Regions from separate parts of the Paenibacillus sp. FSL L8-0436 genome, predicted to be linked through region 3. Evidence: riboswitches for the same ligand, from Rfam matches in the RefSeq annotation. Region 3 holds a riboswitch; each other region holds the start of a gene.
What was found. A riboswitch is a leader RNA that binds a small molecule or an ion and turns the genes downstream of it on or off. The one in region 3 is predicted to bind cobalamin.
Positions count from the first base shown of each region.

Region 1: linked by a shared signal. The riboswitch ahead of NSS79_RS04960 (DUF4430 domain-containing protein) and the one ahead of NSS79_RS09000 (energy-coupling factor ABC transporter permease) in region 3 are both predicted to bind cobalamin.
Region 2: linked by a shared signal. The riboswitch ahead of metE (5-methyltetrahydropteroyltriglutamate--homocysteine S-methyltransferase) and the one ahead of NSS79_RS09000 (energy-coupling factor ABC transporter permease) in region 3 are both predicted to bind cobalamin.

Region 1 is NZ_CP151955.1:1,065,427-1,075,827, forward strand. Features, by position in the region: gene NSS79_RS04940 (vWA domain-containing protein) at 1-721, shown strand, start outside; gene NSS79_RS04945 (hypothetical protein) at 784-1,419, shown strand; gene NSS79_RS04950 (hypothetical protein) at 1,768-3,030, shown strand; gene NSS79_RS04955 (glycosyltransferase) at 3,027-6,137, shown strand; cobalamin riboswitch at 6,592-6,792, shown strand; gene NSS79_RS04960 (DUF4430 domain-containing protein) at 7,055-10,401, shown strand, end outside.
Region 2 is NZ_CP151955.1:5,171,656-5,182,056, forward strand. Features, by position in the region: gene NSS79_RS23810 (hypothetical protein) at 1-404, opposite strand, end outside; gene NSS79_RS23815 (DUF4349 domain-containing protein) at 543-1,685, opposite strand; gene NSS79_RS23820 (DUF1540 domain-containing protein) at 2,094-2,246, shown strand; gene metE (5-methyltetrahydropteroyltriglutamate--homocysteine S-methyltransferase) at 2,416-4,716, opposite strand; cobalamin riboswitch at 4,880-5,091, opposite strand; gene NSS79_RS23830 (undecaprenyl-diphosphate phosphatase) at 5,377-6,237, opposite strand; gene NSS79_RS23835 (DedA family protein) at 6,311-6,943, opposite strand; gene NSS79_RS23840 (FtsX-like permease family protein) at 6,961-8,910, opposite strand; gene NSS79_RS23845 (ABC transporter ATP-binding protein) at 8,885-9,655, opposite strand; gene NSS79_RS23850 (MarR family transcriptional regulator) at 9,904-10,338, shown strand.
Region 3 is NZ_CP151955.1:1,979,623-1,990,023, reverse strand. Features, by position in the region: gene NSS79_RS09040 (cobalt-precorrin-5B (C(1))-methyltransferase) at 1-59, opposite strand, end outside; gene NSS79_RS09035 (precorrin-8X methylmutase) at 432-1,106, opposite strand; gene cobK (precorrin-6A reductase) at 1,121-1,936, opposite strand; gene NSS79_RS09025 (sirohydrochlorin chelatase) at 1,942-3,081, opposite strand; gene cobJ (precorrin-3B C(17)-methyltransferase) at 3,078-4,652, opposite strand; gene NSS79_RS09015 (ABC transporter ATP-binding protein) at 4,779-5,621, opposite strand; gene cbiQ (cobalt ECF transporter T component CbiQ) at 5,692-6,483, opposite strand; gene NSS79_RS09005 (energy-coupling factor ABC transporter substrate-binding protein) at 6,467-6,763, opposite strand; gene NSS79_RS09000 (energy-coupling factor ABC transporter permease) at 6,763-7,527, opposite strand; cobalamin riboswitch at 7,790-7,979, opposite strand; gene NSS79_RS08995 (ArsR family transcriptional regulator) at 8,143-9,117, shown strand; gene NSS79_RS08990 (DUF6171 family protein) at 9,314-9,589, opposite strand; gene NSS79_RS08985 (alpha-N-arabinofuranosidase) at 9,603-10,401, opposite strand, start outside.

The sequences.
Region 1 (10,401 bases), 910 kb from region 3:
GACGGAGGGCGGGACAAATATCAGCGGCGCACTCACAGAAGCTATGAACGTTATTAACAGTGACGATAAAGCCGGCCGCGGAGCAATGGTAATCCTGCTGTCCGACGGATTCAGTCAGTTCAATACCGCTACGGAACTTAACGAGTACGTGGAGCGCGGCATCGCGGTTAATACTATTGGACTGGCGCTGGACGATACTTCCGGCTCCAATTTGTTGCTAGACATCGCTTCCGTTACCGGCGGGCAATACTATGATGTTACAGATGCGAACCGGCTGGGTGATGTGTTCCAGCAAATTTATGACCGCTTGGGAGACCGGACCTTGCTCACTGAGCGCAGTGATGCGACCGCCGATAGTCCGTATTATGCTGTAGTTCGTATTTTGGCACTTATGCTGATCGGCATAACTCTGGGCGTTGGCCTTGGTATTGTGTTCGATAACCGCCACCTTGCTAAAAGCTTCGGAGTAGGCGGTGCAGTATCCGGTCTATTCGCCGGACTGATCCTTGAATTCGGCCTCAGCGGGCATTCTTACTGGGATGCAATCATCCGTCTGATCGCCCTGCTTGTTCTGGCTGCGATTATCTCCTTGTTCACCTTTGTTGTGCCGGTTGGGGAGGGACGATTATCCCGCAGAGGTGAAAGAAATGCTGCAGCCTCAGCACCGTCATCGGAGGGCTTCCACTCACCGCGCAGAAACAGGGGCAGCAAGGGGTTCTAAAAGTATGGACAGCAGATAGTGAACATGCCAAACGATAGGGATAGTGAAAGGAGTTTACAGTCATGAGGTACGCCGAGGCTCATTCCTCCACGCCGGTTATTGCGGATGTGGTCTCCCGGGTGGAGGACCGGTTCTGTACGCTGCGATGGCGCTGGCCGGATGGCGTTCAGGCGGTCTGTATTCACAAGGCGTCTACAGAAGCGCCGGATAGCGGAGAGCTTCCGCCCTCCGGCATGAAGCTGTATACGCGCGAGGAGTACAAAGCGAATAATGGATACCGCGACAGGCTGGATGATATCGGCCAGGTGGTCTATACCATATTTGTCCGGCTCACCGAGAACGGAGAGACGCTGCTGGTGCGCCAGCCGGATGGCGAGAACCGTGCCTTGGTCAGTGCAGGCAAGGCGCGGATTTATTATTCCATCCAGCAGAAAAAAGCACTGTTCGGCAAGCTGAAAACAGTACATATGACGATTTCCGCCGAAGTGCCGGTGCCGAAGGATGTACTGTGCTACGTCAAGAAACGGGGCGGGCATCCGGCTTCTAAAGAGGACGGCATCCTTTTTCCGTTTGTGCAGGATTTCCCCGCCGGGAGAAGCGTCCTTCCGCCGATTGAAATCGGCAAGGAGGATTTTGTACGCATCTTTTTTACGGATGGCCGTAAGTACGGATTGTATTATGAGCTGGTGCCGGAGTAATCCGGTGTTGAGCTTGTAATTATGACAGGTTTAATTGTATTTTGTACATCTATATTTCGGGGAAGCCGGTAAAGTATGCCATTCGCTCTTCTATAATTGTACAAAGTGCAGGTAAAAGTGGAGCGGTGGGCCTGAGCGTTGATATAGCTGTACAAAGTGCAGTTATCATTAAGCTGCATGCGGACGCAGAGCGAGGCAGAGAAGAGTAAAGTAAAGTAAAGTAAAGTAAAGCGAAACAGTTACAGTAGATTAGACTACAGCAGGTCATAGTAGATCAAATTGTTGGAACTTAGTTTTGTAGGCACTTACTAACAAGTTATGCAGACAGAACTTTTAGGAGGATGAGAGATGTCTTTTTTCAGCCGATTTAAGAAGAAAAATCAGCCGCAGGCGCGGCCGCTTTTTTATGATATTGTCTGTCCGTACTGCTTCACCAAGTTTTCGCCGGAGGACGTTGTTTTTCGGGCCATGCACAGCCGTGAGGATGATGAGAACTATGCGCTCGGCGAAGATGATGCACTGAATAAATACCGTGAGCGTTTCGGCCTCGATACTGTCGATGATATGGAGGCTGTGCTTAATCCGGCTGATATTCCCGAGGAATATCACCACTATACTGATCATGTGCTGACCGGTCTCACCGACCGCTATGGTGTGCTTACGCGCAGACGGCTGTGCCAGTCCTGCCATAATGAGCTCCCTGTGACCGCAGGCAAGGTGCCGAGCAACATTATCTCGATCATCGGTGCTTCCCAGGTCGGGAAGTCGGTGTACATGACCTCGCTGATCCATACGCTGCAGCATACGACTGCTGGGCATTTCGACGCGGCCTGCATGCCGCTGAATGCCGAAATCAGCCGCAAGTTCCGCACCCTGTACGAAGAACCGCTGTTTGAGCGCGGCGATTTGCTGGCTTCAACACAGAAGGAGAAGATGCAGGAGCCGTTTATTTTTCAATTTGTGTTCAAGGATGAAGAGAAGCCGCCGCTGACACTGGTGTTCTTCGATGTTGCCGGTGAAGGCATGGTCGATCAGGATTACCTTGGGCTGCACGGCCAGCATATCAAGAACTCCGCGGGAATCCTGTTCATGGTCGATCCGCTGCAGATCCGCTCTATCCGGGAGAAGATCAAGATTAATTACGGCGACCGTCCCGGGGAATGGGTCTCACAGTATGATGAGCCGCGTGATGTGGTGCTGACGATGTTCGGCGATTTCATCGCCTACCAGGAGAAGAGCAAGACCGACATCCCGACGGCCGTCGTGCTTGCCAAAAGCGACATGCTGCATTCGCTGAAGGATGAAGATGGCGACTACATCAAGTCCAACAGCAATGTATTCAACAACTATGTGCACCGCAACACGCTGAACCTGGATGAATTCCAGAACATCGACGGTGAAATCCGCCGCTTTATCGGCAAGGTAGACCGTCCGTTCAAAGATACGATGGATGTGTATTTTGCCAATACGGGGTATTTTGCCGTCTCCGCGCTGGGCAGCAATCCGGTCAACCAAAAGATAGAGGGTGTCGTCAGCCCGATCCGAGTGGACGAGCCTTTTATCTGGCTGCTGCATAAGCTGAACTATATTGAGGGGAGCGACGGGCCGTGAACAGATTCTCAGGGTCCAGGATCACCCAGCAAATGTATACCCGCGAGCGGCGGGGCGTATACCGGGCAACCGAAGGATTCGATACTGTAGCGAAGTCGGAGAGCCTGGACAATAATTTTGTCAAAAAAATCATTCATCCTTTCTGCCTTTATGATGCCCCGGCTGAGCTGGCGGCGCGCGGCGAAAAAAATGAGGAGCTGTATCCGGCTGCGCTGCATTTATTCCATACGGAAACAAACGACACGGTGATCGGGCAAAGCCGCTATCAGGCGACTGATTTTACCGGGCAGCGGAGTGCTTTTTTTGCCCATAACTTTGTAGTGCCTCCGACACGCGCCGAGGAAATTATTCAGGGCTATGGGGATTGGCTGCATGCCGATTTTGCCGGGAGTTATGAAGGAGAGCCTGGAGGAACCTTGCCGGAGCTGGCCGATATTCCGGCTCTACAGCGTGAAGGACAGGCTGATCCGCTAACGGTGCTGCGCAGCCTCGGGTTCAGCGAAGCATTGTTCAAGGCGCTGCTGCAGGCGGTCATGATCTCTGTGGCAAGCAAGAAAAAAAGTTATGTTGCCCTCGATGTTCCCATCGCAGAGCTGTCGCAGCGGGCGCTGGAGCTTACGGAGATTATTTACGGGGCTTTGCCGTATGATTTCCGCCGCAGGCTAGGAGTACTCACCTATGCAAACGAGCCAAAAAGCCGCAAATATATCGATCTTACCTTTGTAGAAAAGGGCTCGCTCCGCCCCGGAGACCGCAGTATCGAGAAGGATTTCATCTTTGATCTGGCTTCAGGCCGGACCCTGAATGCCGATTTCGGCGACTCGCAGCAGCCTTATGCCGATCTGGTATGGAAAACGCTGAAGAACAAGGGCAGTTTAGATGACTTTGCCCGTTTTGCCGATTCGCTGCTGCTAGGTGAGAATGTGGACCGCAAGCTGCAACTGGCGCTCTATAATGAGCTGGCGGTTTTTTATGAGATTGAGCAGGGCAATGAAAGCTTGTACACGGAGAACAAAAATGCTGTGCTCAGCGGCCTGCTGTCCTACCTCAAGCCAGAGGGGGCGCTGGAGTCCCGGGTACGGCTGAACGATATGTTCCTGGAGTGCTTCGACCGTGAGTATGACCTGATCCGCCAAAAGGGGATTCCACAGCCGGAGATTATGGAGCGTTTTATGGAGTATTTTGTGCTGAAGGGCCATCATTACCGGGTCAAAGTGGTCGATTATTTCATCAACGGCATGCTGAATGCCCGGTCTGCGGGCCGGGATGATACCTTGGCGGCGGCTTACACTATCATTGAGAGCAATGACGAGCTGAGTGCAGCCTTTTTCAAAAGAGTGCTGGCCCAGCCTATTTTCCGCAAGGCGCTGCTGGAACCGTATATGGAATCCCGGCTGGCTGCCGCAGCCCAATCGTCTGACATTTTACGGTTTGTCGCCCACTGGGGCCGGTTTCTTCCGGAGGCGCTGCAGCAGTCGTTTGTCCGTGATACAATCAGCGATTATTTGCTGGAGAAGCTGCAGCGTGACAAAGATCCGGTTGCGGCGGTGGCCTCGATTCACGACTCTGTAGAGAAGGCGGAAAAAGAGCGCCGCAGAGGCAGCGGGTTCAACCCTGAGGCGCTTTCGCTGCTGAAGGAGCTGATGGCAGCAGCGGACCGCTTCCTGCTGAACCGGGTATCGCTCAGCGAGCTGACACAGGAGCAGCTGCTGGAGATTTCGTTCCTGCGCTACCGGGATACGGCGGACTGGCAGCCGCCGCTTGATTCCATCAGCAGGCAAAAATCCAATGCGCTGCGCGCTGCCTACCGCTGGTTCGGGGAGGAGAATCCGGATGAGGAACTTTTTGCCGGATTGTCACCAAAGGAGCTGGATGATGTACAGCTGCTCGGACGGCGCTGGCTGAAGGAATCGCGAAGTGTGGAGCCATTTGAGCGCTTGCCGCTCGCTTTCTATCACAATAGTGACCGCGAGAGCGGCCCGCTGGATTATGACGCGCTGCTGGATCTGGTGAAGCGCAAAGCGGACGGCGACAAAGAAACGGTATACCGTTTCCTGGCCTGGTCACAGAACAACAGGCTGTTCACGGTGTCGAAGAAGAAGCTGTACCCGGGCTACCGCCGGGCGATTCTAAAGTATTTCCTGAACAGCGACCGTGAAGCCTTCAAGAGCAGGGATTTCCGCAAAAGCTATGTCTCCGCTGCCGGGCCTGCCCTGCAAAATGTATATAACGAAGCCCGCTCCCAGCTGGCTTCGCCGCTGGCGCGGTGGGTTAGCCGCAGCCGATTTCAACTCCTGATCTCCGGCTCCATTCTGGGGATCGTACTGATTGGCGTCATTATCGCCATCAGCCTGCTGCGGCCGGACAGCCCGGACACAGCTCTGCCGGAGGGCAGCGCAGCACCGGACGGCGGCCAGCCGCCTGCTGCCGTGTATCTTAGCGGCAGCGGAGAAGGCACGGGCAGCAGGCTGGTGTTCACCTTTGCTGACGCTGAAGAATGCACCGCCTTTACTCCGGCGGAGATCAGTGTAGCAGCCTCCGGTGGGGATCCGGAGGTCTACAAGGTCACGGCGACGTCGAGCCGATGCCTGACTCCGTCGCCGGATGCGGGAGCCGCCGGCTTGAACGGCGGCAGTGGAACGGCAACGCCGGATGCGTCAGCCGGAACGGAAGCCGGCGCGACGGGGACCGCGAACGCCGGAACGGAAGCCGACGCGACGGGGACCGCGAACGCCGGAACGGAAGTTGACGCGACGGAGACCGCGAACGCCGGAACGGAAGCCGGCGCGACAGGGAACGCGAACGCCGGAACGGAAGCCGGCGCGACAGGGAATGTGAACGCCGGAACGGAAGCTGGCGCGTCCCCGGCTGTATCATCCTCGCCTTCGCCGGGTGTGACCGGGGGAGCATCGTACCAAGTCACTGTGGATCTGGAACCGGGGGCTAAGCTGACCGAAGGCAACATGATCATCGCGGGCGATTATAAGCTGACTCTGCAGTCGGATCCGGCACTTACGGCTGCCCCTACACCGAGTGCCCAGCCTACTGCAGCTGCGACTGCAACGCCTTCGGATGATGCCGGAGCAGCAACCGATGCTCCTGAGTAAAGCGATATAAATAGACAAAAATCCTGAACTGCATGTTTTGCCCGAAAGAGTAGGGTAGATGCGCGTTCAGGATTTTTTTTACACTGAGCTCCGGTGTTGGTTATTGCAGATCATACCCAGTAAAGGGGATATTTCCCTATATTGTGGACTATAGATTGAGAATAAGTGGTATAAGACGAAATATTACCGCTAAATTATCCGGTTGAGCCAGATGAGGCGTTTTGCGAAATAATAGCGGGTGTAAATCCGCCTAATCCTTATTAATGTGGGAGTAGCCAAAACTTAGCGGGCATTTTTTCCGCTACTAATGATGAACTGCGTGCAGACAGGCTGGGAGCAACGAAGAGTATGTTTGATGCTTTCGAAAAGGGATCAGCCGACAACGGGCGGCATTGGAACAGCTTTTCTATAGACATACAAGGGAATAGTGGATATGATTATGAATATTAAAATTTGATAGTCTAGTGAAAAGGGTGCAGATTCTATCCATAGAATTTGCTTAAAAGGGAAGGCCGGTGTAAGTCCGGCGCGGTCCCGCCACTGTAAATGCGGAGCGACTCTTAAGGGTGCCACTGTCCTGTGAAGCAAGGATGGGAAGGCGGAGGGAAGCGGTGAAGCATAAGCCAGGAGACCTGCCTTTTTCTTGAACGTTTCTATTCTTCGTGGGGTAAGAATGCGGAACATTACAAATGGACGTGGGCGCGGAGCTTGAGCACCGCCGTGCTTCATTTGTATTCTTCCGAGGCCGCCCTTAGCAGGGGCGGTTTTTTTGAGGGATGAGGATGAAGTATAAGTCAGTTATTGTACGTGTTCCTTCTCTCTCGCAGAAACGGCCCCGTCCTTTTGAAAGGGACAGCATAGCCGTTTCTTCTTGTTGTCCGCTGCTTCACTATTTTATTCACGGAAAGAGGTTAACGATGAAGACTCTTCTCTCTGCCAAGTCCTTTATGCTTGGCCTGGCTTTATTGCTGGTTATTTCGATTCTGGGAACAGCGCTTGTTCCTTCAGGACAAGTGTTTGCCGGGGCGGTCTCCGCTACCGCGTCCGGGGGAACGGAAAGTGTTACGTCTGCTGTATATGCAGCAGACGAGTCTGGTGCAGAGCCGGCTGCGGCTGCATTAACAGCGAAGCAGCAGATTACCGTTGCCGGAGCGACCTATGCGGCTGCCGAGTATATGCTCAGCAGCGGTGTGACGTCAGAATGGCAGGCGGTTGGCCTCGCACAGGCGGGCTACAAAGTACCGGAAAGTTATGTCCGGCTGCTGGAGCAAAAAGTGCGGGCGGCCAGCGGCAGCTTTGCCGCAATCACTGATTATGCACGGATTGTGCTCGCGGTACAAGCCGTGGGGGCTGATCCGGCGAATTTTGCCGGAAACGGCTCTGAGCCGGGTTATAATCTGGTTGAGCGTATCTATAACAGTGACAAAATGAGCGGCCAGACGCTGAACAATCCGGTCTATGCGCTGCTGGCACTGGATTCCGGCAATTATACCATTGGGGCGGATGCCAAATGGAGCAAAGCGGCGCTGCTGAGCGAGATCCTGTCCAAGCAGAATGCAGACGGCGGGTTCGCCTTGACTTCCGGGGCAAGCGAGCCGGATATGACGGCGATGGCTTTGACGGCCCTTGCTGCGCATAAGAGTGATCCGGCGGTTGCAACTGCCGGGCAAAAAGCAGTAGCCTGGCTGTCCGCTGCGCAGGACAGCAACGGTGGCTTTGGAGGCAGCAGCGAAAGCGCGGCACAGGTCATTATCGGCCTTGCCTCCTTCGGGGTAGACCCGGAAGGAGCAGAATTCACCAAGGGTGAAGCAGACCTGATAAGCAGACTGCTCAGCTTCAGCGTAGAGGGCGGCGGGTTTGCCCATAATCAGGGCGGAAATGTAAATGCATTTGCTACAGAGCAGGGGCTGCAGGCGCTGGTGGCCTACACCCTGTACAGCGGGGGCGGAAACGGCAAGCTGTATGACTTCACTAAGCCTGCGGTTCCGAATCCGTTAGTGTATGTGCCCCTTGTAATTGAAGGGCCGCAGAACACGCTGGGAGAAGGGATGGCATACGCAGGCAATGTCCTCGAGGTACTGGAGAAAGTGGCAGTCCAGAAGGGCCTTCCGATTAAGAATGAATCAGGCAGCTATGTGACGGGAATCGGCGGTATCCATGCCGGAATCTACGGCGGCTGGGATGGCTGGAAATATGCTGTGTCCCGGGACGGGGCATGGATTGATCCCGATGTAGGAATGAAGGATTTTAAACTTAAGGAAGCAGACCGGGTCCTCGTTTATTATGCGGGCAATGATACGCAGCTGGTGAATTCGCTGACGCTGTCCGCGTCGCAGCCGGGTGAGGAGGAGCCTTTCTCAGTCACGGTTACCCAGATAAAATGGGTATGGGACAATGCCACAAATATTTCGAGTCCTGTAACCTCAAGTGCATCTGGTGTGGAGGTGGCGGTCGGAGACTGGAAGGCAATAACCGGTGAAGACGGCAAAGCGGTATTTGCCGAAGGTGTTCCGGCAGGAGACTATACGCTAACCGTAACCGGCTATGTTGCGGACAATGCACCAACTATCGTTAAATATTCGCAAGCTGTAAAGGTAATCTCCAAGAATGTACCAGTCCATCTGTCGGTTGAAGGACCTGAGGGGCCGGTCGCTGAGGGAGCGCTGCAAGCATCCAACGCGCTGGCGGCATTGAAGAAGCTTACGGCATCCGGAAATATTCCGCTGGAGATTACGGAGTCCTCCTATGGCAGCTATGTGTCGGGCATTAATGGGATTAAGAACGGAACCCATGACGGCTATTGGAACTTCCTGGTGTCGCGCGGCGGGAAATGGATCTACCCAAGCGAAGGCATGGGTGATTTCAAACTGCAGGCGCAGGATAAGGTGCTTGTCTATTTTGCCGGTGCCAATACGCAGGTAGTTAATTCCGTTGCAGTATCTCCACCGCAGCCAAAACCGGGAGAAACGTTTAAAGTGACCGTTACCGGGGTGGAGTGGGTATGGAATAACACGACATTTGCTTCCGAACCGGTTATTTCACCGGGAGCCGGAGTGAAGGTAACCATTGGCGGTAAAACAGTCACTACGGACAGCCAAGGCGTTGCAGTTTTTGAAGGAGGCTTGTCCGGCAAAATATACACGCTGGCCGTAACCGGTTATGTTGCGGAAGCCACACCAAATATTGCCCGCTATACGGATTCGCTGAAGGTAGCTCCGGGCAATGTAACCTCCTATCTGTCCATTGAAGGACCACAGGGTCCCGTAGCTGAAGGCACGCTGGAAGCATACAACGCGTTTGATGCGCTGCAGCTGCTGGCAGATGCGAACAACATTCCGCTAAAGGTTACGGAATCTTCCTTCGGCATCTTTGTAGGGGGCATTAATGGAATCGAGAACGGAGCCTACAACAATCAGGGTTACTGGGCTTTTGCCGTATCGCGCGGCGGGGCGTGGATTTATCCGGATGTGGGCTTAAATGATTATATTCTGCAGACTTCCGACAAAGTGCTTGTCTACTATGCCGGAGAAAATACGCAGGTAGTAGATTCGGTACAGATTTCGCCTGCGCAGCCGAAGCAGGGTGAGGCATTCACCGCTAAGGTTACGCAGAAGAAATGGATCTGGAATAATGACACGTATACTTCTGATCCGGTGACTTCACCGGCTGCGGGAGTGCAGGTCACTGTTGGCGATAAAACCATCACTGCTAATGAGCAAGGGCTCGCAACCTTTGAGGGAGGCCTGCCTGCCAAAACATACACGCTGGCCGTGACCGGTTATGTCGAAGGCGGGACGCCTAAGATTGCCCGCTACACGCAGCCGCTGACCGTTACAGCTTCGGTAGAAGTGCCTGAGACGGCATCGGCCACGCTCACAGTCATTGGAGACACTACTAAGGGAACCATTCTGGCTGGTACCAAGATGACGCTGAACGAGGGAGAGACCGCATACAGCCTGCTGATCCGCCAGCTTGGAAGCAAGGTTGTCAGCGGCGGAAGCGGAGACAGTGTATACATTAAAGCGATTGATGGCTTGGCAGAAAGAGACCGCGGTGAGAAAAGCGGCTGGATGTACTCCGTAAACGGTGTCTACCCGGATTACAGCTCCGGAAGTTATAAGCTGAGCAGCGGCGATGCCGTAGCCTGGCGTTATACGGTTAATGGCGGAGATGATCTGAAGGAACCGGCTGGAGGTTCCTCCGGCACTGGAGGTGCAGCAGCAGGCACGGGCGGCAGCACGGTGAATGTGGATATCACCCCGGA
Region 2 (10,401 bases), 3.2 Mb from region 3:
CCGTGTATCATTTTCACTTTGTTATACGTCCCCAGCGCCTTCGACGCATTGCCGACATCCTTGTGGTCGGTCCAAGGGAGCGCCGCACCATTCAGATACAAGGTGGCTTGACGCGTGGAATGATCATAAGTGAGCTTAAGGTCAACCGTCTGGCCTTTGGCAAGACTCGATACAACTTGGGAATCATAGTACGTGCTGGTTCCTCCGTAGGAGGCTCCAAGAAACACTTTGAACCCGAGGTAAGAGTAGGAAATCCCCGCTTCAATGGAGGCATCTCCGATGCCCAAGTACCAGTCGACGTAGCCGTTTACCGGATTAATGGTTGTCGGCAGAATAAGCTTTGTTGTTACCCCTGTGTAGCTGGCTGCATTGGTAATTGTTCTAACTGCTCCGTGTCTGTTCATTGTTATCCATCTCCCTATACATATTAGTTAGTAGAAGCTGGCGCGCCATCTTTGCTTCTCATCTATTAGGGAAATTTCAAAAGAGAATTACAACCAAGCTGCGAAAAAACTTATCATCCCATACAGGGTGCTCATTCTTTATCCTTTATTCTCCGGTTCACCGCCATCTTCCTCGGGGGCAGTTCTATTCTCCGGCGCAGGCTCTGTGCTGCTGCGGTTCAGATTCTCCCTGTTCTGCTCCCGGTTGATCTGACCGATTCGCTCCATATGCGTCTTCTCACGCTCCTTGGATTTTCTCCGGTACCAGAGGACAATCGCTGTAACCACTCCGCCTATAAGGAGCACCGGAAGGGCCGCTGCAAGAAAAACAACCAGCCACTGGAACATAATGGACAAAGCGTTCAGGCTGCTCTTGAGTGCATCCGATGCCCGGTCTAACAGCGGACCCTGCTCTTTCTTCTGCGTAACGGCAAAACTTTCGTCCGTCTGATAGAGGCGGAGCTCCACGGTGGAGAAGGAGACATTTTGATCAATATAACGCATTCTGCCTTTAATCTGTTCGATTTCCTCCTGAATCGCTCCAAGCTGGTTAGCGAAAGCGACCAGGTCGGCCGATTTGGTTGCTTTTTTCATAAACTCGATATACTGGTTCTCCATCAGCTGCTTAGCCTTAAGACGTGATTCCAGATCAACATATTCTTCTGAAACGTCCTGCCCGGTGATGCTTTGCTGAATTTTTTCATTCTTGATCTTCTCCAGATTATCCAGAAAAGAGGCGAATCCGGAAGCCGGCACCTTCAGAATAAAGGTCCCGCCCTTCTCGTATTCAGACATATTCTCCGAGAATTCAATAATATAGCCGCCGGCCAAAGTAATCATGTTCCGTACATCACTTTGCGCTGAGGCATAGTCCTTTACCTCCATATTGAGGTTGGCCCGGTAGATCAGCTTCTTGTTCAGTCCGGCTGCAACATCGCTCCCGGTAAATCCGGAAGGTTGTTCAGCACCCTGTTCTGTACCTAGATTCTTGGCTGTCCCCGTCTTGTTCGCATCGGTTTTCTGATCCTGTCCGCCTGCTGTTACTGTAGCAGACTCCGCCGAAGATTCCTTCGATTGAACCGAAGCAGCCGCAGGTACTGAATCTGCCGCCCCTCCCTCAGAGAAGGTGTTCGCACTGAGTTGATCAGCAGCCGAGTTGCTGTCGTCGCCTGAACCACAGCCTGCCAGCACAACTGCTAGAACCAATAAAGATAAAAAGTAATGCAGACCCCATTTTCGCATTCTCATTCCTCCAAAAGTGTAGTGGAATTTCAGCTTCTTCTATATAAAACACTCCGGCGAAAGGCCCTTTGATCTCTGAGTCTCTTCCGCGTTATTTATTTTGACGTTCCAAAAGCTGGAAGGTTGCAGGAGATTGGAGAATTCCGAACCTTTTTTGATGTTTATTCCCAAATTTAACACCGTTTACATCGCAAACAGGATCATTCGAATGCTGAATGATCCTGTTTGCGAAAGGAGGCTTTATTTGCTACAATAATCGTGTCTGAAAAGACAGTGAAACACCAAATACCCTCTATTCACAAGGAATAAGGGTATGGTTCTGTTCGGACAAGCTCCACCTTGCTGAACAGGACAAATCACAACGTTCTAATCATGTTGCCAATCCACTATAAGGGGAGGTGAACCCTCATGGCAAAAGACGTATTGTGCGCAGTGAACTCTTGCACCTATTGGGCTGAAGAGAACAAATGCAACGCTGAGTCCATTTTTGTTGCTTATCACAGCTCCAAAGAGCCTACACAGTCTGAAGAAACAGACTGCAAAACTTTCGAAAGTAAATAAGGTTAAACGTAGAAGGGACCCTCCACGGTTCCTTCTTTTCTGTTTCCCATTCTATCAAGAATGAGAATTATTATCAAGTGTTTATGTTAAAAAAGATCGCTGGACTTCCTCGGGATATTCAGCCCCCTACGGATCACTGGGAAAATGTGCGCCCGGTATAACGGACGTATCAGCGGCTGACCGCTCCGCTCTTCTCTCTGACAATCACGGCAGCCTGCACCATGTTGCGCAGCGCCGCTCCGGTTTCTTCCCAGCCCCGTGTCTTCAGGCCGCAGTCCGGATTAATCCAGAACTGTCCGGCATCAAGCACACGCAGCGCCCGCTCAATAGCCTGTGTCATTTCCTCTACCTTCGGTACACGCGGACTATGAATATCATACACACCAAGACCGATTCCCTTGTCATACTCCTGTTCTTCAAAGCTGACGATCAGCTCCCCATGGCTGCGCGAGGTCTCGATGGAGATTACATCGGCATCCATCGCCGAGATCGGTCCGATCATGTCATTGAACTCACTGTAGCACATATGCGTATGGATCTGCGTGGTCGCCTTCACAGAGTTGGTAGCGATACGGAAAGATCTTACCGCCCAGCTCAAATAATGCTCATGATCTTCAGCCTTTAACGGCAGGCCTTCACGGATCGCCGGTTCATCCACCTGAATCATCTCGATTCCCGCTTCCTCAAGCGCCTGAACCTCATAACGTAAGGTAAGGGCGATCTGGTTAGCCACCTCTTCACGGCTGAGATCATCACGGACAAACGACCAGTTCAGAATGGTCACCGGACCGGTCAGCATCCCTTTTACCGGAAGACTGGTGAGCGACTGGGCGTACAGACTTTCCTTCACGGTCATAGGGCCGGTAAACGCAACATCGGCATAAATGACCGGCGGCTTCACACAACGTGAACCGTAGGATTGGACCCAGCCCCCTTTGGTAAAGAGGTACCCTGCCAGCTTCTCGCCGAAGAATTCAACCATATCCGTCCGCTCAAATTCACCGTGCACGAGCACATCCAGCCCGAGCTCCTCTTGAAAAGTAATCGCATCTGCAATTTGCTGGCGGATAAATCCGTCATAACGCTCCTGGTTCCAGACGCCCTTACGCCATTTGAGCCGGGCCTGGCGCACTTCAGGCGTCTGCGGGAAGCTGCCGATCGTCGTTGTCGGCAGCAGCGGCAGCTGCCACTTCTGCTGCTGCACCTTTACGCGTTCCGCGAAGGGCAAGCTGCGGCTGTCCGGCAGCTTATCCAGGCTGCGCACCTGCTCAGCCACATCCTGGCGCCCGCGTTCCGGCAGGGCGCGGAACACTTTCAGCGCCTCGCGGCTCTCGGCGAGCGCTGCGGCATAGACCTGCCCATCCTCGCCCGCCGCTGCTGCAATCAGGCTCAGCTCCGCCAGCTTCTCGTCGGCGAAGGCCAACGCTTGCCGTACCGCAGGCTTTAACTTGTCCTCGCCTTGAACAGTTACAGGCACATGCAGCAGACTGGAGGATGGCTGGAGGATCAGCCGTTCGTCCGGCACATGGGACTTCAGTGCGCGGACCAGCTCAAGCTTGGCATCCAGATCGGAGCGCCAAATATTGCGCCCGTCGATAATGCCCGCTCCCAGCCATTTGTCCTCTGGCCAGCCCAGACGCCGGATCGAGGCCAGATTGGCCCCGCCGTCATGGACGAAGTCCAATCCGATGCCCTGCACAGGCAACTTCAGCAGCACTTCCAGCGGCTCTGCGGCTTCAAAGTAAGTCTGCAGCAAGACATGAAGTCCGGGCACTGCTGCAGCAATCTCTCTGTAGATCGTTCCCAGCAGTTCAACTTCTTCCGCGGTTAAGCCGGTGACAATTGCCGGTTCATCGATCTGTACCCAAGCCACGCCTTCCTGCTGCAGCTCCTGCAGCAGCTGCACATACACCGGCAGGAAACGGGCAGCAACCTCTGCAATTTGATCAGCAGCGAACCCCTTGGAGAGCTTCAGGAAGGTATAGAGTCCGACTATAACCGGCTTGCCCTCAATACCCGCCTGCTCTTTGGCGAAACGGTAGGCAGCAAGCGGTTTGTTCTCAATCAGGCGGGGAGTCTGCCCGCCGATTTCCGGCACGATATAATGGTAATTCGTATTGAACCATTTGGTCATCTCGCAGGCAGGGGCGGCCGAATTGCCGCGCGCCATGGCGAAGTACAGATCGAGCGGAATGCCACCGCCATCGTAGGCATAACGCGGAGGAACAATGCCAAACATAGCAGCGGTATCCAGCACATGGTCATAAAAGGTGAAATCATTGACAGGAATCAGTGCGATCCCGGCCTGCTGCTGTGTCTTGAGGTGCTGAAGCTGAATCCCGGCCATTTCCGCACGGAAGGTTTCTTCATTGATTTTGCCGCTCCAGTAAGCCTCCAGCGTCTTTTTCCACTCCCGGTTCTTTCCGATTCTCGGATAACCGAGGCTGCTCGTCTTGATGTTGTTTGTCATATACAGTCACTCCCTTGTTTATAATAAATGCCTTAAGCTTTAGTTAATGATCTCAGTCGGTATCAATAATAAAGAGCGTCTTCCCCTAACCAGGCCGCAGGGAAAGACGCCCATGGGCTGCCAATGGGTAACGTCTTAACACCTCCCTATCTTCCGTAGGTACTGCAGTGCTGTTGAGACGGGCAGGTCTCCTGGCTAGCGGCGTCGGCATCCATCAGCAAGTCTTCCCGGCGAAGTAGAGATGGCCAGTGACATGGGCTGCTATGAACTCTTCCGTTACAGTGGCGGGACCGCATCGGCTTGTCACCGAATTTCCCTATTAAGCCTCCGGGCCTTTCTGATGCTCTGGCTGGCGCCTGTCTCCGATATTTGCAAATTGTATTCATCCCGTAATCTGATGTCATCATACTGAATCCGATGCCTTATCCGCAACAGATTTACGGGTATTCCCGTTATACACATTCCCTATAGCTGGCGCCGTGCAGGCTCATTTTGCGGGGATTCTGCCGCACATTCCCTCACAGCCTCTCTTCAAGAAGCAGCTTCAGCAGAACGTTTGGTATACAGCAAAAAGAACCGCTGCACCGTCCTTGGCAAGGAGGTACACCCGGTTCCTTTTCGATAAATGATAGCAGTTAACGGACTGTTTCAGCCTGTCTTTTAGAACCAGACGAGGTAGACTACCCCGGCAAGAACGAGACGGTAAATCGCAAACGGCATGAGCTTGATCCGGTTGATCAGCTTCAGGAAAAACTTCATAGAGAGCAGCGCGAACAGGAAGGCACTAATAAACCCGGCAATAAAAAACGGCAGGGCATCTATCGTAAAATACTGCCAGTTCTTGACCAGTGAAATCAGACTCGCACCCGCCATAATCGGCACTGCCATAATAAAGGTGAAATCGGCAGCCGCACGGTGGCTCATACCCAGCAGCACACCACCTGAGATGGTCGATCCGGAGCGTGAAAAGCCGGGCCAGAGCGACAAGCATTGGATCAAACCTACCGATAGCGCCTGTCTATATGTAATTTGGTCAACACTCTCTGTCTTGATATTTTTGGGGGCGAACCGGTCGGAAAAAATCATGAATATTGCACCAATGACCAGACCGATCAGCACCGTTGATGTTGAAAATAAATGCTCATCGATGTAATCCTCGAACAGAAAACCGAGGATTCCTGCAGGGATAAGTCCTACAATGACCTGCGCCAGCTTCAGCCGGCCTTCCGTCTCCACCGGAGGTTGTCCTTCCGGCACCGCCGTCAGCTCCTTTCGGCTAAACCGCTTGAGACCCAGCAGGTCGATGAACCGGTTGCGGAAAATGATGACTACCGCCAGGATCGAACCCAGCTGGATGACTACTTTGAACGTGTTCGCCGCATATTTTCCGAGAAATTCCTGGGATTTCAGCCACATATCATCCACGATCACCATATGGCCAGTCGAGGATACCGGAGCAAATTCAGTTAATCCTTCTACAATGCCCAGAATGATGGCTTTCATAATAGTCAGCAGCTCCATATTGATCCCCTCCTTTTTGTTGACCTCACCCTATGCGAGGCTTTAAATAGTTCTGCGAAACCTGTGAATTTAATTAATCTGTGGTATCTACCGGTTTTCTAGCGGACTGGCGTTTGCGGAAATAGAGCACACCACCCACAACAACTCCCGCAGCAATCAATACGTAGACGACACTCGAGTAAGCTTCCATGTACACGCCAATATCCTCCCAGGATTCTCCCAGCGCAGCACCCAGCAGAATAAGCAGCACATTCCAGCCGAGCGTCCCGATCGTCGTAAACAGCATGAATAATCCGAATTTCATCCCCGACATTCCGGCAGGAATGGAGATCAGACTCCGCACCAGCGGAATCATCCGGCAGAATAATACCGTCCAGTAGCCGTATTTGTCGAACCAGGCATCCGCTTTGCGGATATCCTTTCCGCTGATCCGGAGCAGTCCGCCCCAGCGGTCCACAATCCGCTCCAGTCTGTTCACGTCCAGCATCCGGCCGATCCAGTACAGCACAAGCGCTCCCAGCAGCGAGCCGGCCGTTGAGGCGATCAGCACGCCGGGGACGGTCATCCCGGAAGTGGTTGTCATGAAACCGCCGAACGGAAGGATTACCTCCGAGGGGATAGGCGGAAAAATATTTTCCAGGGCCAGCATCAGAAAAATGCCCAGATAGCCGAACTGTTCCATAAAATCGGTAATCCATGTTTTCATTTCGTGCTCCTCCGCGTTCAGATGAGATTTTTTTTGAGATTGCGCAAATAACGGCTGCGGATAAGGAAGAAGTATAACCCCTGCGCAGCCAGGTAGCCGATAAGCACCGCGCCCGTTTCGGCAGCGATGGACAGATAGAACAGCCGCTGCAGCGCAATAAAGGCGAACAAGCTGTGCAGGATGGCTAACCCCACTGGAACAAAGAACATCAGGGACAATTGCAGGGTCACAGTCCGGTCCAGTTCCTGGTCGGTCAGGCCCATTTTGGACAAGGTGGAATACTGCAGCCGGTCATGGTCAAGATCCATGTACAACCGGAAGTACAAAAAGCTGCCTGCGGCGATAAAAAAAGCTGTGCCGACCAAAAGCGAAGCGAACAGCATCGTACTGTATAACGTCCGCTGAATTTCGAACAGCGTGCCGCTGACCACAACGGCATAAGGGGATTTGCTCTCGTAGGACACTTTGCCTTTGTCCGCAAGTCCCGAAGCAATGCCAACCGTCTGTTGGAATGGCTCCACATAGAACCCGGTATACAAATCGCTTTGCACGGGATTAATACCGGAGAACAAGCTGTCACTGACGACAACTCCGCTGAAATCACCGCCATCCCTCCCGTCCAGCTCCGGCAGCAGATATTCAGCAATCGGCACATGCTCCGTATACCCGATCTCCTGAATATCTACTCCCTGCTTCAGCTTATAGAGGGCATGAACCCGATCAGAGGTCAGGCTGCGGTCACGCTGGGAACCGATCATGACCAGACCTTCGTTCCCCTGGAGCGGCTGCTCACGGGAGGTGAATCCGGCTTGCTGGAGCGCCTGTTTGTAATCACTGTAAGCCATCAGCGGCAAACGCTCTGTTCGGTCGGGACCGGTCTGAGACTCTACTTCCGCATATTTGATTTGGATCTCCAGCGAGCGATAGGGAAGATTCAACCGCTCCAGTTCCGCTTTTATCCCGCTTAAATCCTCTTCTGCAGCGGACCCGGCCTCATTGCCCTTGGCCACATAACCGACCGCTGCCGGATAGTCCAGCTTCAGCTCTTTGGAGAGTGTATGAATAGAAGCAAATACCCCGACAGAGGTGAAGGATACCGCCGAAACAATCGTCACCATAAAAAACATCCGCCCGTTGTCTTTCCAGCGGTAGGTTAAGCCCGAGAGCGTAATAATGTTTGTCTTATGCCAATAAAACCGCCGGACTTTCCTCATGATCCTAACCACAAATAGACTAAGCTGTGTATAGAACAAGTAAGTACCGGCGACTGTAATGGCCACCACCGGAAACATCACTCTCTCCACCGAAGCTGCGGTCGTGGTAGCGGCCAGAACATAGCCTCCAAGCAGCAGCAGCGCCGAAGCGAACGCCAGTAAGGCCGACACCCGCGGCTCCTTGTCTCCTTTGCGACCGCGCTGAAACAAACCTCTCGCCGACTCGTTCCCGATAAAGGCAAAGGTACTTAACGAGATTATCATGAACAGCAGAGCAAAGCTGCAAATCGTCAGTACCGGTGCATGCCAGGAAAGATAAAATTCCAGCGGGCCAATGCCCAGGAACCCCGCTCCAATCATCAGGAACAACTTGCCCAGCAGCAGACCGAGCAAAGTGCCGGTGAGGATGGCGGAGCTGCCGATCATCATATTCTCCAAAAAGACCATCAGGTTCAGCTGCCGCTTCGTCATGCCGTGCATCAGCAGGATGCCGAATTCCAGCTTGCGGGACTGCAGAAAAGACCCTACGGACACCAGCACGAACAGTGAACAAAATACAAAGATGATTCCCTCAGCCACCATCATGGTGTCAGCCGCCGTATCCAGGATCATATCGCCCGAAATCACCGGATGAAATATAAACAGTGCACAGAGAAAAAAGATCATTACGGAAAATGCGCTGCTGACAAAATAAGCGGCGTATTTACGCTTATTCCGCGTTACATTTCTATAAGCGAACTGCCGAAAGGTCATGGCTTGCTCCTCCCAGCAGCGACAGCATGTCGATGATATTCTGGAAGAAAGCCGGCCTGCTGCTGCCCCGGTACATCTCGCTGTAGAAACGTCCGTCCTTGATAAAGATGACCCGGTGGCAAAAGCTCGCTGCCACTGCGTCATGGGTGACCATCAGCACCGTGGACCCTTCCGCTTCATTGACTTCAGCCAGCAGGCTCATCACTTCGGCCGCTGTTTTGGAGTCCAGGCTGCCCGTAGGCTCATCGGCCAGAATCAGCGCCGGCCGGTGAATCATTGCCCGGGCAATCGCCACCCGCTGCATCTGCCCGCCGGAGATTTCATATGTCCGTTTATGAAGAAGCGGACCGATGGCCAGCCGCTCAGCCACCTCTTGCAGCCTGCGTTCCATTTCCGGAAGCGGAACCCCGGTGAGCGTCAGCGGCAGCACGATATTTTCTTCTACGGTAAGCGTATCAAGCAGATTGAAATGCTGAAAGACGAAACCCAGCTCCTTCCGCCGGAAGAGCGCTTTGTCCTTGCGCCCAAGCGCATTCGGATTTCCGCCGTTAATCATTACCTCGCCTGAGGTAGGCTCGTCGATCGTGGCGATCACGTTGAGCAGTGTTGTTTTCCCACTGCCTGAAGGTCCCATAATACCTACAAACTCACCCTTCTCCACGGCAAAACGAATATGGTTCAGCGCATGAATCGATACCTTGCCCTCATATATTTTGGATAAATTATGGACGTCTAATATGGGCAAGTGCTTCCGCTCCTTCGTTCACCTGATCGTTTTGGATTGACTTCATTATATAAACTGTAAACTACAGCTGCTATTTCTGAAACTTACAGTCACCTTACATTATTGTAAGCAGAATAGAGTTGACAGAATTCCGGCACGCTGCAGCCGATTCCTCTGTATCTATCAAACCACGGGCGTATGATGCTATAATAGTTGAATATTTAATTTCATGAGTCGGTATATAGCCGGGAGAGGAATTGTGATATGCGATGAAGGATACTCTTGCTAATGAACTGATAACCAGCTGGTTGTCATTGACCCATATACAAATGAATGTAGCAAATGAGTTAGAAACCAAACTTCAGGAGAACTACCAATTGTCTCTAAAAGAATTCTATCTGCTGCTGTTTCTCTCCGAAGCCCCGGAGAAGAAGCTGAAGCTGCAGCAATTGGAGTCGATGGTCGGGTTAAGCCAGAGCGCCGTCTCCAGACTGGTCAGCCGTTTTGAAGCCAAAGGCTGCAACGCGCTCCAAAGAAAGACCTGTGATGATGACCGCAGAAGCATTTATACCTCGCTTACTGCCATAGGGCAAGACAAGCTGGACCGGGCCCGGGTGACCGTTAACGAGGTTCTGGCCCAGTCGTTCCCTGACACCAGGGTGCAGGAGCTGCTGGAGCAGTTGCTGCGTCTGAAACAGCAATGATGGCGTAAGCCTGGCTTCCTGAACGACCCGCTGCCTCATCCCAGAGGCGGCGGTTTTTTTAGG
Region 3 (10,401 bases):
GCACAGGCGCCGGTGGTATAACCCCGGCGCATAGGTTTCGAAGCGGTCTCCTCGGTCATGCCGATCCCTTCTTTGCTGTATGTTATGGGTCTCTGTTGATATCGGTAATTGCTGTACTTGCTTGGCTCACTAGATTTTAACTTAGTGCTTCTAAGTGCTTAGTGCTGCTTCTTAGCTTATTATTTTTTTTAATGCTCTTAGTGCTTCTTAGTGCTTCTTAGTGCTTCTTAGTACTTCTTAGTGCTTCTTAGTGCTTCTTAGTACTTACTTGATGTTACTTTTCTTGTGGTCTGTGGATGTTCTACTCTCTGTTTGGCTCTCATTAATTCGCTTCTTCTTGTCTTAGCTTGGCTAGTCTTGGCTTGTTTCTGCTTAGTTCCCGACTTCTATGATTATTTATTCTTTATTCGTATAAAACCCTACCTTTACTGCTACCGTCCAGATTCCTGTTGCTCAGTATCCTGCCGGACAGCCAGCAGGCTTAAGGCATTCACCGCTGCTACAACGACCGTACTGCCGCCTTTGCGGCCTACGTTCGTAATGTAGGGAATATCCAGCTTGCGCAGCTCATCTTTGGATTCGGCAGCGGATACGAAACCAACGGGCATGCCGATGACGAGCCCGGGCTGGGCCGCTCCTTCTTTTACCAGACGAATCAACTCCAGCAGCGCCGTGGGCGCATTGCCGATAACATATATCCCGCGGGGAGCTTCGTTACAAGCTTTGCGCGTCGCGACAATCGCCCGGGTCGTCCCCAGCATTTTGGCTTCTTCGATGACATCCGGATCGGAAATATGCACCCTGACATCTCCGCCGTATTTATGTATCCTTTCCTTGGCGATACCGGCCTCTACCATCCGCACATCGGCAATGATCGGCTTGCCCTGCAGAATGGCAGTTATACCCGCTTCAATCGCCCGGGGATGAAACACCAGACTCCGCCCCAGCTCGAAATCGGCAGATGCGTGGATGATCCGCTGCACCACCGGATACTGTATAGCGTTAAAATAATGTACTCCCAGTTCCTTCGTGATCATTTGAAAGCTCAAGCTCTCAATTTCCTGCGGCTGCACCGTCAGCGGTTTGAAATCCGTTCCAAAGTCCAAGCCCATTCCCCTTTTCATAATTCAGTAGATGTTTCCACATCTCTTCGCTCACGCCCCGCCAGTACTGCTTTTACCGCATAAGCTATCTCATCCATTGCATGATAAACACTGCCAAAATCACAATAAGGCGTGTCCGGACGCGTTATCAAAATAACGTAAAGCCCCATATCCAGCGCAGCATGCAGCTTCTCATCAAGAGCTCCCTCGGCTCCGCTCTCCTTAGTGATCATGACCTGCGTGCCGTATTGCCGGTACATCGCTTCGTTCATTTCCCTTGAAAAAGGTCCCTGCATCCCAATAATATTCCGCTGTTCTATCCCAAGCGCAAGGCATTTCTCGATGTTCTCCCGGCAGGGAAGCAGTCTGACCGTCAGGCACACCTCCGGATCGCCGAGCAGCTGCTCCGCAAAAATCTCCAGTGTTTTCCCGCCGGTGGTCAGCATGACCGAGCCTTTTAATTGTTTTGCTTTGCGGGCCGCAGCTTCATAAGAAGCTACACAAATCAACCGGGGATGGCTGTCATACTGAAGGCTTCGCCGCTCGAAGCGAAAATAGGGCAGCCCCAGCGCTTCCGCAGCCGCCATTGCATTGGCATGCGCCTCAAGCGCAAAGGGATGGCTTGCGTCTACTACAACACTGTAATTCCCCTCCTGCAAAAAGGAGATCATCCCCGGCCGGTCCAACCTGCCAACCGCAGTCCGTATTGCGGCTGCTTCAAGCCGCTCCGCTGCACTTGGCGTCACGACAGAAGCCACCAGCGGCAATTCATGAGATGACAAAGTCAGCGCTAATTCCCGGGCATCACTCGTTCCGCACAACATAAATATCATAACGTTCAGAATTCCTTCGGTCCGTTGGCCGAAGATACTGTCTGTACTGAAAGGTCCCGCTGACGCGGCTGTATTTCGCCTTCCGTACCCATCTCGGAGTGATGCTCCTGTTCATGCTGCCTGCTGCAGCACTGATGCCCATGAGCCGCATGATTATGCCCACATCGCCCGTGCTCCTGGCTATGATGTTCTCCGTGATGGTGGCGGTGATGGTGGTGTGCGGCCGCCTCAACACGGTATTTGCAGTTATCGCAGTTGGCGAAGGATTGGCCTTCCAATGTCTCTTCAATTCGCTCCGCAAGCATGTCGGACAGCAGCGGGTGAGAACCAAGGTAACTGCCTTGCTCCACCTCGACCTCAGGATGCCCGGCAGCGAACTGCGAGATGATATCAGAAAACTGCTTCATCAATACTCCGGTGAAAAGCAGGTACGGCAGCACCACAATTTTACGCGCACCCAATGCCAGACAACGCTCCAGCCCCTCGGGCAGCGAAGGTTTGGCAATGGCGATAAAGCAGCCCTCTACGCTTTTATAAGCAGTCCTTTCCCACAGCAGGCGGGTCAGCTTAAAGAAATCACTGTTGGCATCAGGATCGCTGCCTCCACGGCCCATAACAAGAATAATGGTGTCTTTGTCCTCCACTTTCGAGGTTTTTATCTCAACTGCAGCAGTGCCTGTATTGCCAGCTCCGGAGTCAGAAGGTGCTTCCCCCGGACCCGCGTCATTCGCATTCTCCCCCGTTGTCAGCATCTTGTCTTCCAACTGGTCCGGCTGTCTCCACGCAGTTGCTTTTGCGATCCGGTCCAGCAAAATATCCACCGCCCGCTCCTGCACGCCGACCGGACGTCCGTATACAAATTCCACGCCGGGATACTTTAGCTTCGCCTGGTCAATGGCCAGCGGAATGTCCAGCTTGGAATGGCCAGCCGCGAACAAAATAATCGGCACCACGTAAACCGTCGAAGCGCCTTCTTTTACACCAAGCGCTATGCCCTCAGCAATCGAAGGCGAAGCCAGTTCTATAAAGCAGGTTACAAAGGTCAGCTCCGGCTTGCGGGCGGCAAGCTCACTTGTGAATTTCCGCAGCTCCTCGTTGCCCTCCGCTACCCGGCTGCCGTGTCCTACGAGCAATACTGTTTTCATTCGTTGTGACCCCCATGCTGAAAAAATGTATAAAACCGTTCATTGATTTTGCCCTGCGAACCGTATCGCTTGACAATCGCTGTAACTGCGGCTATGAGCTCATCTTCATTCATTCCTTCGCCGACGAGACTGCCTGCATGCGGGCCTCGTCCCGACTTCTTACCGCCAAGATACAGCTCGAAGCTGCCCTTGGAGTACACTACGCCGATATCCTCCAGCACGGCTGAGCTGCAGGCCATTCCGCAACCGGCTACACCGATCTGAAGTTCCCGTGGCACCGGCCGTCCGTGGAGCTGCTTATGAAGGCGGATAGCTGCATTAAGCCCGTCTTTCTTTCTTAATTCACAGAAGCCGCACGTCTTCACTTTCACAAAATCCCCCGGCAGGCTCACATTCAGCCCGGCCTCTGCCAGCCGGTACGCCTTATCCTCCTGCTCAGCCCCACTGCTGCGCAGCAAAAAATGTCCGTCCCGCGTATATACCAGCTGACCTTCATCGCCTGCAAGCTCCGCAAGCAGCGCCATCTGGGCGCCGCTATATCTATGGCTGCCAAGTGCCGGCGAAACCTCCAGTTCGGAGGCTTCGAATTGCACCGCCGGCGAAACGGCGGAAGCAAAAACCTTAGGCAGCTCCGTCCGGGCCGCTGCAGAAACAGCTCCGCTCTCCGCAGCCGCCGCGCTGCCCATAGGGCCAGCCGCGTTATTCGCCTCTGCTGCGGCCTCTGCGGCAACCGCTGCCGCAGCCAGCGACCACGGCTCTGCCGCTGTCCGCAGCCGCTCATGCGGCTTCAGCGCCTGCGTCTCGGCGCCAAGACTGTACTTGCGCTCATAGCCGCGCGGCGTCACCATCAGACCTTCATAGACGGTAGTCGCGGAGTTGCCGACCACAACTGTGGAGAGCATGCCGATCTCATGCTCCAGCATATTCTGCAGCGTAGTTACAACCGTCTGCTGGCGGTCACGGTAGGCGCTTTTGACAATGCCGACCGGCGTGGAAGGATCGCGGTAGCGAAGCAGAATGCTGCGGGCTTCCTCAATCTGCCGCGTCCGTTTGCCGCTGCGCGGATTATAGAAGGCAATTACAAAATCCGCCGCACCCGCCGCATCGACACGCGCCGCGATGCTCTCCCACGGCGTTAGATGATCGCTCAGACTGATCGTGCAGGCATCATGCATAATCGGCGCTCCCAGCAGAGAGGAGCAGGACTGGATCGCCGATATTCCGGGAATCACCTCAACTTCCACACCGCCCGCACGCTTCCAGCCCCGTTCGATCAGCACCTCGTACACCAGTCCGGCCATCCCGTACACACCTGCATCCCCACTGGAAATGACCGCAATGCTCTGTCCCGCTTCCGCCCTGCGCACCGCTTCCTGGGCCCGGCTGACCTCTTCGGTCATACCGGTGCCGACAATTTCCTGATGCTTCAGCAGCGGCTTGATCAGCTCTACATAGGTGTTATAGCCGATGACAGCTTCACTTTCCTCAAGCGCAGCCAGTGCGCGGCCTGTAATATGCTCCAGGGCACCGGGGCCAAAGCCGATAATCAGCAGCTTTCCTTGTTTCTTCATCCTTTTTCCCCCGTCCACAAAATAACCTGATTTCATGCTTCCCCTGCTGCTTGCTACAACGCTCTATATCTAGCAGATGCTTCTGCCCAATCAGGTACTTTCACATCTATCATTGACGTAATCACTCTACTGAATTTCCCGCTTCAGAATAGCTTTGAACTCTTCTGCATTCCGGGGAGCAGTCTGCCCGGCAGTCAAACGGCCGGGCAGGCTATGCCATAAATCGGCGAGCAGCGGCAGGTCAAGGCCGATCGCCCGAATGTCTTCCCCGTCTGCAAAAATATCCTCCGGCGATCCGGCTACCCGGCAGGCGCCTTTATCCAGCACGATGATCCAGTCTGCCCAGCGGTAGGCCAGATTCATATCATGCGTCGCCATGACCACTGTGGTGCCCTTGGCAGAAATGCTCTCAAGTCCCGCAAGCAGCTGTCTCTCGGAGAGCGGGTCCAGATAGGAGGTCGGCTCATCCAGCAAAATCAGCTCCGGCTCCATCGCCATAACCCCTGCGAGCGCCGTGCGCTTTTTTTGGCCCAGACTGAGCTGATGAACCGGCTTATCTTGCAGAGCCAGCAGATTCAGCTGCTCCAGCACTTCCAGGCAGCGCTTCTGAATAGCGGCCTCATCCATGCCCGTCCCCCGTAGCCCGAATGAAATATCCTCGATAGGCGTACTAAGAATCAGCTGCTGCTCGGGGTCCTGAAAGACGAGGCCCACGCGGCGGCGCAGGGCGGCCAGCTCTTTTTTGGAATAGGTTAGCGGGGTGCCGCCCTGCAGCACCCTGCCCTTCTGCGGATGCAGTACGCCAACGGCATGCAGGAACAAGGTTGATTTGCCGGAGCCGTTGTGGCCGAGCACTGCTGTTTTTCGTCCTTTGGGGATGGAGACTGTCAGCTCCCGCAGCGCAGGTTCCGCCGTGTCCGGATAACTGTAGGCGACCCCCTCAAAGACCAGGCTGTATTCATTATTCATTGCAATCTCCTTACCCTTAGTTCAGTCTCCGCTTTAACTCCTGCCGTTGGCCGATTCCTGCATCAGGCAATCACCTGCTCCGCAAGATCCATAGCTGAGCGAGCAGCAGCAGGGAAATACCGGTGCAGGCCTGAACCGCGAATCTGCGCGGCACCGGTTGTGACAAGTAAGGCGGCAAAATAATCTCACCCATGTACCCCCGGGTTATCAGCCCTTGCGACAGCCCATAGTAGCGGTGCATCGTATTGGCAAACAGCGAGCCCGCCATTCCTGCAACTTCACGCAGTTTGGCCACCCGTCCTCTTTTGCCGCCGCGCAGCCGCCGGGCCAGCATCATTCCATGTGCTGTATCACTCAGCAGGAATAGAAAACGGTACATAATCAGCATGAGCTCCAGTACGATCTGCGGCATCCGCAGCCTGCGGAGTACCTGCAGCAATTCTCCGAACGGTGTTGTAAATATAATGAAAAAGCAGCAGGTCAGGCAGGCCAATACGCGCGCCAGCAGCAATCCTGCCCGGTGCAGCCCCTCCGCCGTAATGTATAGCGAACGAGTCGAAGCCGGGAGCTGCAAGGACATTACCGCCTCACCGGCAGTTGGAAGGCCAATTTCAAGCAATAAGGCCGGCAGGCTCAGACAAAAGAACAAAAGTGCCGTACCAAACAGCAGGCCGTAGGCGCGCAGCGGGATTTTGGCGTACAGGACACACCACACGGTCATCCAGCCCGCAATCACAAGCTGCAAGGCCGGATGAAGCGCATAGGAAAGGATGAACATGACTGCTGCGAACAGGCTTTTCCACATCGCGGGCAGCTGCCTCAGCGCATTGCTGTAGGATAACGCATCAATTCTTCTGATCATTAAGCTTGCGCCGGTCCTGTCTGCCTTTCAGCAGGCCGATGGAATAGCCAATCACTCCGGCCCCGATCGCCGCCTGCAGCGCGAACAGCATGCTTTCCGTTTCGCCGGGCAACTCCGTCAGCGGTTTGAACCAGGGCTCATAACCGGGATCAATCTCTGTAATTACACCCTCTGCGGCATCGTCAGCCCCGCCGAATTCCCCGTTCACCAGCAGCAGAGGCAGCACCACCAGCAAAATCACCGCCAGCAGCATCAACCCATTTTTCCACTTATTGCTCATCACAGACTTCCTCCCTTGGTTTGCCGTTTCAGCAGTGACAGCTCATTCGGGCTGTAGGATTTCAGCCAGTTCCAGAGCAGCACGGTCAGCAGCCCCTCGCTGATAGCGAGCGGAATCTGCGTCACGGCAAAAATACCGCCGAACTTAATCAGAGAAGCCAGCACACCTCCGTCTGCTGCCGGAAAAGCCACTGCAAGCTGAACCGAGGTCACTACATACGTCATGAGATCAGCCACTGCCGCCGCCATAAAGACAGCCAGCTTTTCACGTCCATTCACCTTCATCAGCAGTTTATAGACCGCATACCCGGCAAAAGGACCAGCCACCGCCATCGAAAATGCATTCGCTCCGAGTGTCGTTATCCCCCCGTGTGCCAGCAGCAGCGCCTGAAACAGCAGCACAACAGACCCGATTACGCTCATCGGCAGCGGCCCCAGCATTACAGCACCAAGTCCCGTTCCTGTAGGATGGGAGCTGCTTCCGGTTACGGAAGGCATTTTGAGTGCCGACAAGACAAAGGTAAATGCACCCGCCAGCCCAAGCAGCAGCTTCAGCTCCGGGTTGTCCTTGGTCATTTTCTTCAGCTTAAGGACTCCAAGGGCAAAAAACGGCAGAAACGCCGCCCACCAAAATACGGCCCAGCCTACCGGCAGAAACCCCTCCATAATATGCATCGCATTGGCCGTGCCCGGCTCATTCAGCAAAAAATAAACGCTAAATCCGGCAATAAGTGCAGCAAAACTCCAAAACTTGCGTTTGTTCATGCTTTTCCCTCCATCGATTCGTCATTTTGTGCCGCATCAAATCAAAAACTCCCGCCCCGGGGGGTGGGAGTGCTATGTACGTCATCAGATATGTAAGAGATGGTGTTCCCGCTGCAACAGCGCGGAGAATTCGCAGAATTGTAATGTGGGGGAGCTGAAGACGGCACTTGCTCTGCACCAAATCTTCAAAATCCACCGTCTCCAAAACTGCATGCCTTCATCTCTTTAACCAATTCGTACACCGCTCCTATCCGCGTAGAGTCGTGGTGCGCGCAAACAAGGTAGGTCTCCTGGCTCGGGATCATAACGCCTTCCTTCGTCTTCCCCGGCTGTTTGCCGAGTGACATGCTGAAGTTCAGCTCTTCCTTACAGTGGCGGGACCGCTCGGGATTTGCACCCGATTCCCTGTTACCCCTTGTAGTTACAAGGGCACCTTGTCTTATCGCTAATTTATCCTGTACATTATAGTAAACTTCGCCGGGTAGTGTCTGTGATAAAAGTGGAGCGGCAAAGTTCTCCAGCACACCATCCGGTGAACCCTACGGGTTGTAAGAAAGCCATTTAAGTAATATAATTATTAACTATATAACTTGAATCCGGAGGCGTACCCAGAAAATGAAACTTGATCTTACCGAAGATTCCCTGCCGGTGTACGAGGCGCTCTCAAGCGCTGTACGTCTGCGAATGCTGCAGCTGCTTGCTGTTCAGCCCATGAACGTAAAGGAATTGGCGGGAGCGGTCAAGCTGAGCAGCGCCATTATGACAATGCATGTGCGTAAGCTGGAAACGGCCGGACTGATCCGCACCCATATGGCCCCCGGACGAAGCGGACTGCAGAAGATTTGTTCTCTTGCCGCTGAAGGGGTGGAGATTATCTTCCCGCTCCAGGCCAAAGCAGAGCGCAAGGGTCACCGGAAAGAAATACCGGTCGGACATTATTCCGACTTTGAGATAGAGCCAACCTGCGGACTGGCCACTACCGAGCATATCATCGGCAGCTTCGACGATCCGCGTTATTTCTGGGATATGGAGCGGATGAATGCCGGAATTCTCTGGTTTGGCAAAGGTTATGTCGAATACAAAATACCCAACTTCCTGTTGTCCAGCCAGCAGCCGGAGGAGCTCATCATTACGATGGAGATTGCCTCCGAAGCACCGTCAACCAATAATAACTGGCCTTCGGATATTGCGTTCACGCTGAATGGCCAGAAGCTCGGATATTGGACTAGCCCAGGCGATTACGGAGACAGCCCGGGGAAATATACCCCTGCCTGGTGGCCGGCGTACACCAATCAATACGGCCTGCTCAAGCAGCTGCGCATTACCCCAAAAGGAACCTATATGGACGGCTTAAAACTCTCTGACATTACGCTGGAGCAGGTTGCAATCCGCAACAAGCAGTGGACCTTCAGGCTCTCGGTGGAAGAGGATGCCGAACATATCGGCGGGCTCACCTTATTCGGCAAAGGCTTCGGCAATTACAACGAGGATCTGGTCATAGAGCTGTTATATACCGATGGATTCAATGGTGCTGACGCGGATAAAAGGGATGCAGCAGGTACTGACAATGGGAATGGAACAGTTTCCTAGCCAAGCGACGCCTGCTCTGTCAAGCCCATCTATAAATTCTTCTCAAACAAACGCCCCATCACTCGTGGATACAATACCGCGAGGGATGGGGCGTTTAAAATTTCAGTATGCCTGGGACTCCAGGGGGTTCTTTCCGGTATTCACAGCCGATGATGCTTCCTCTGTGACAAAGGCTCTCCAACGGCTTGGCGGAACGCTACTCCGTGACCGGACTCCACAAACCGCCGCCCGGCAACGGGCAGCCGCGCTCCTTCAGCTTGGCCACTACTGGAATGATACAGCCGCAGGCTGTGCATGTTACGCCATCCTGGAGCTTCGGACAGGCTGAGCAAAGGGCAACCCGCTCCCTGTATACTTCATCTGAAGCGGTGTTGTCCGGGGTGAACATTGATGAAGCCAGAATCCGGGCAATCTGGGCATCCGTCACCTTATACTCTTCCCGGCAGCCCTTGCAGGTCGATAAAGTGCTCATAACGGATGCTCCCTTAAGCCTTCGGGGTAATTTCCAGCACAGTCACCGACATCGGAGGCAGCTCAACGTTAAGCTTGCCGCCTTCCAGCTTAAAGCCAGTAAACGGCTGTGGCGTCACTGCCTCCGGCTGGCTGAATGTATTGTGGGCATCAATTGCTGTTCCGGCCAGCGTCGTTCCTGTAATCTCAACCTCTTTCCCGGCAAGTCCGCGCAGCTCCAGCGGAAGTGATGCTGCTGCAGCATGATTCAGGTTGCACAGGCTGACATGAATTACACCCTCCGCCGTAATGGAAGCTGAGGCCGAGACTTCCGGAATCTCGCGGCCTTCGAAGCTATAGGTGCCACTCTCCAGCGAAAGATCAAGCAGTTCCGCATCCTGATGCACCTTGTACATGTTGAATACGTGGTACGTAGGAGTCAGCAGCATTTTCTCGCCTTCAGTAAGAATTACAGCCTGCAGCACGTTGATCGTCTGGGCAATATTCGCCATCCGGACGCGGCCGCTGTGCTTATGGAAAATGTCGAGGGTTACACCGGCAACCAGCGCATCACGGATCGTGTTCTGCTGATAGAGGAAGCCGGGATTGGTTCCAGGCTCAACATCATACCAGGTTCCCCATTCATCGACAATGAGGCCCACACGTTTCTCCGGATCATATTTGTCCATAATCACACTATGGCGGGTTACCAGCTCATCCATGCGCAGCGCCTTCTCCAGCGTAGAGAACCATTCGCCGGTTTCAAATCCGGTAGCCGCCCCCTTCTGTTCCCAGGCAGGACCCGGAATGGTGTAATAATGAAGTGTGATGGAA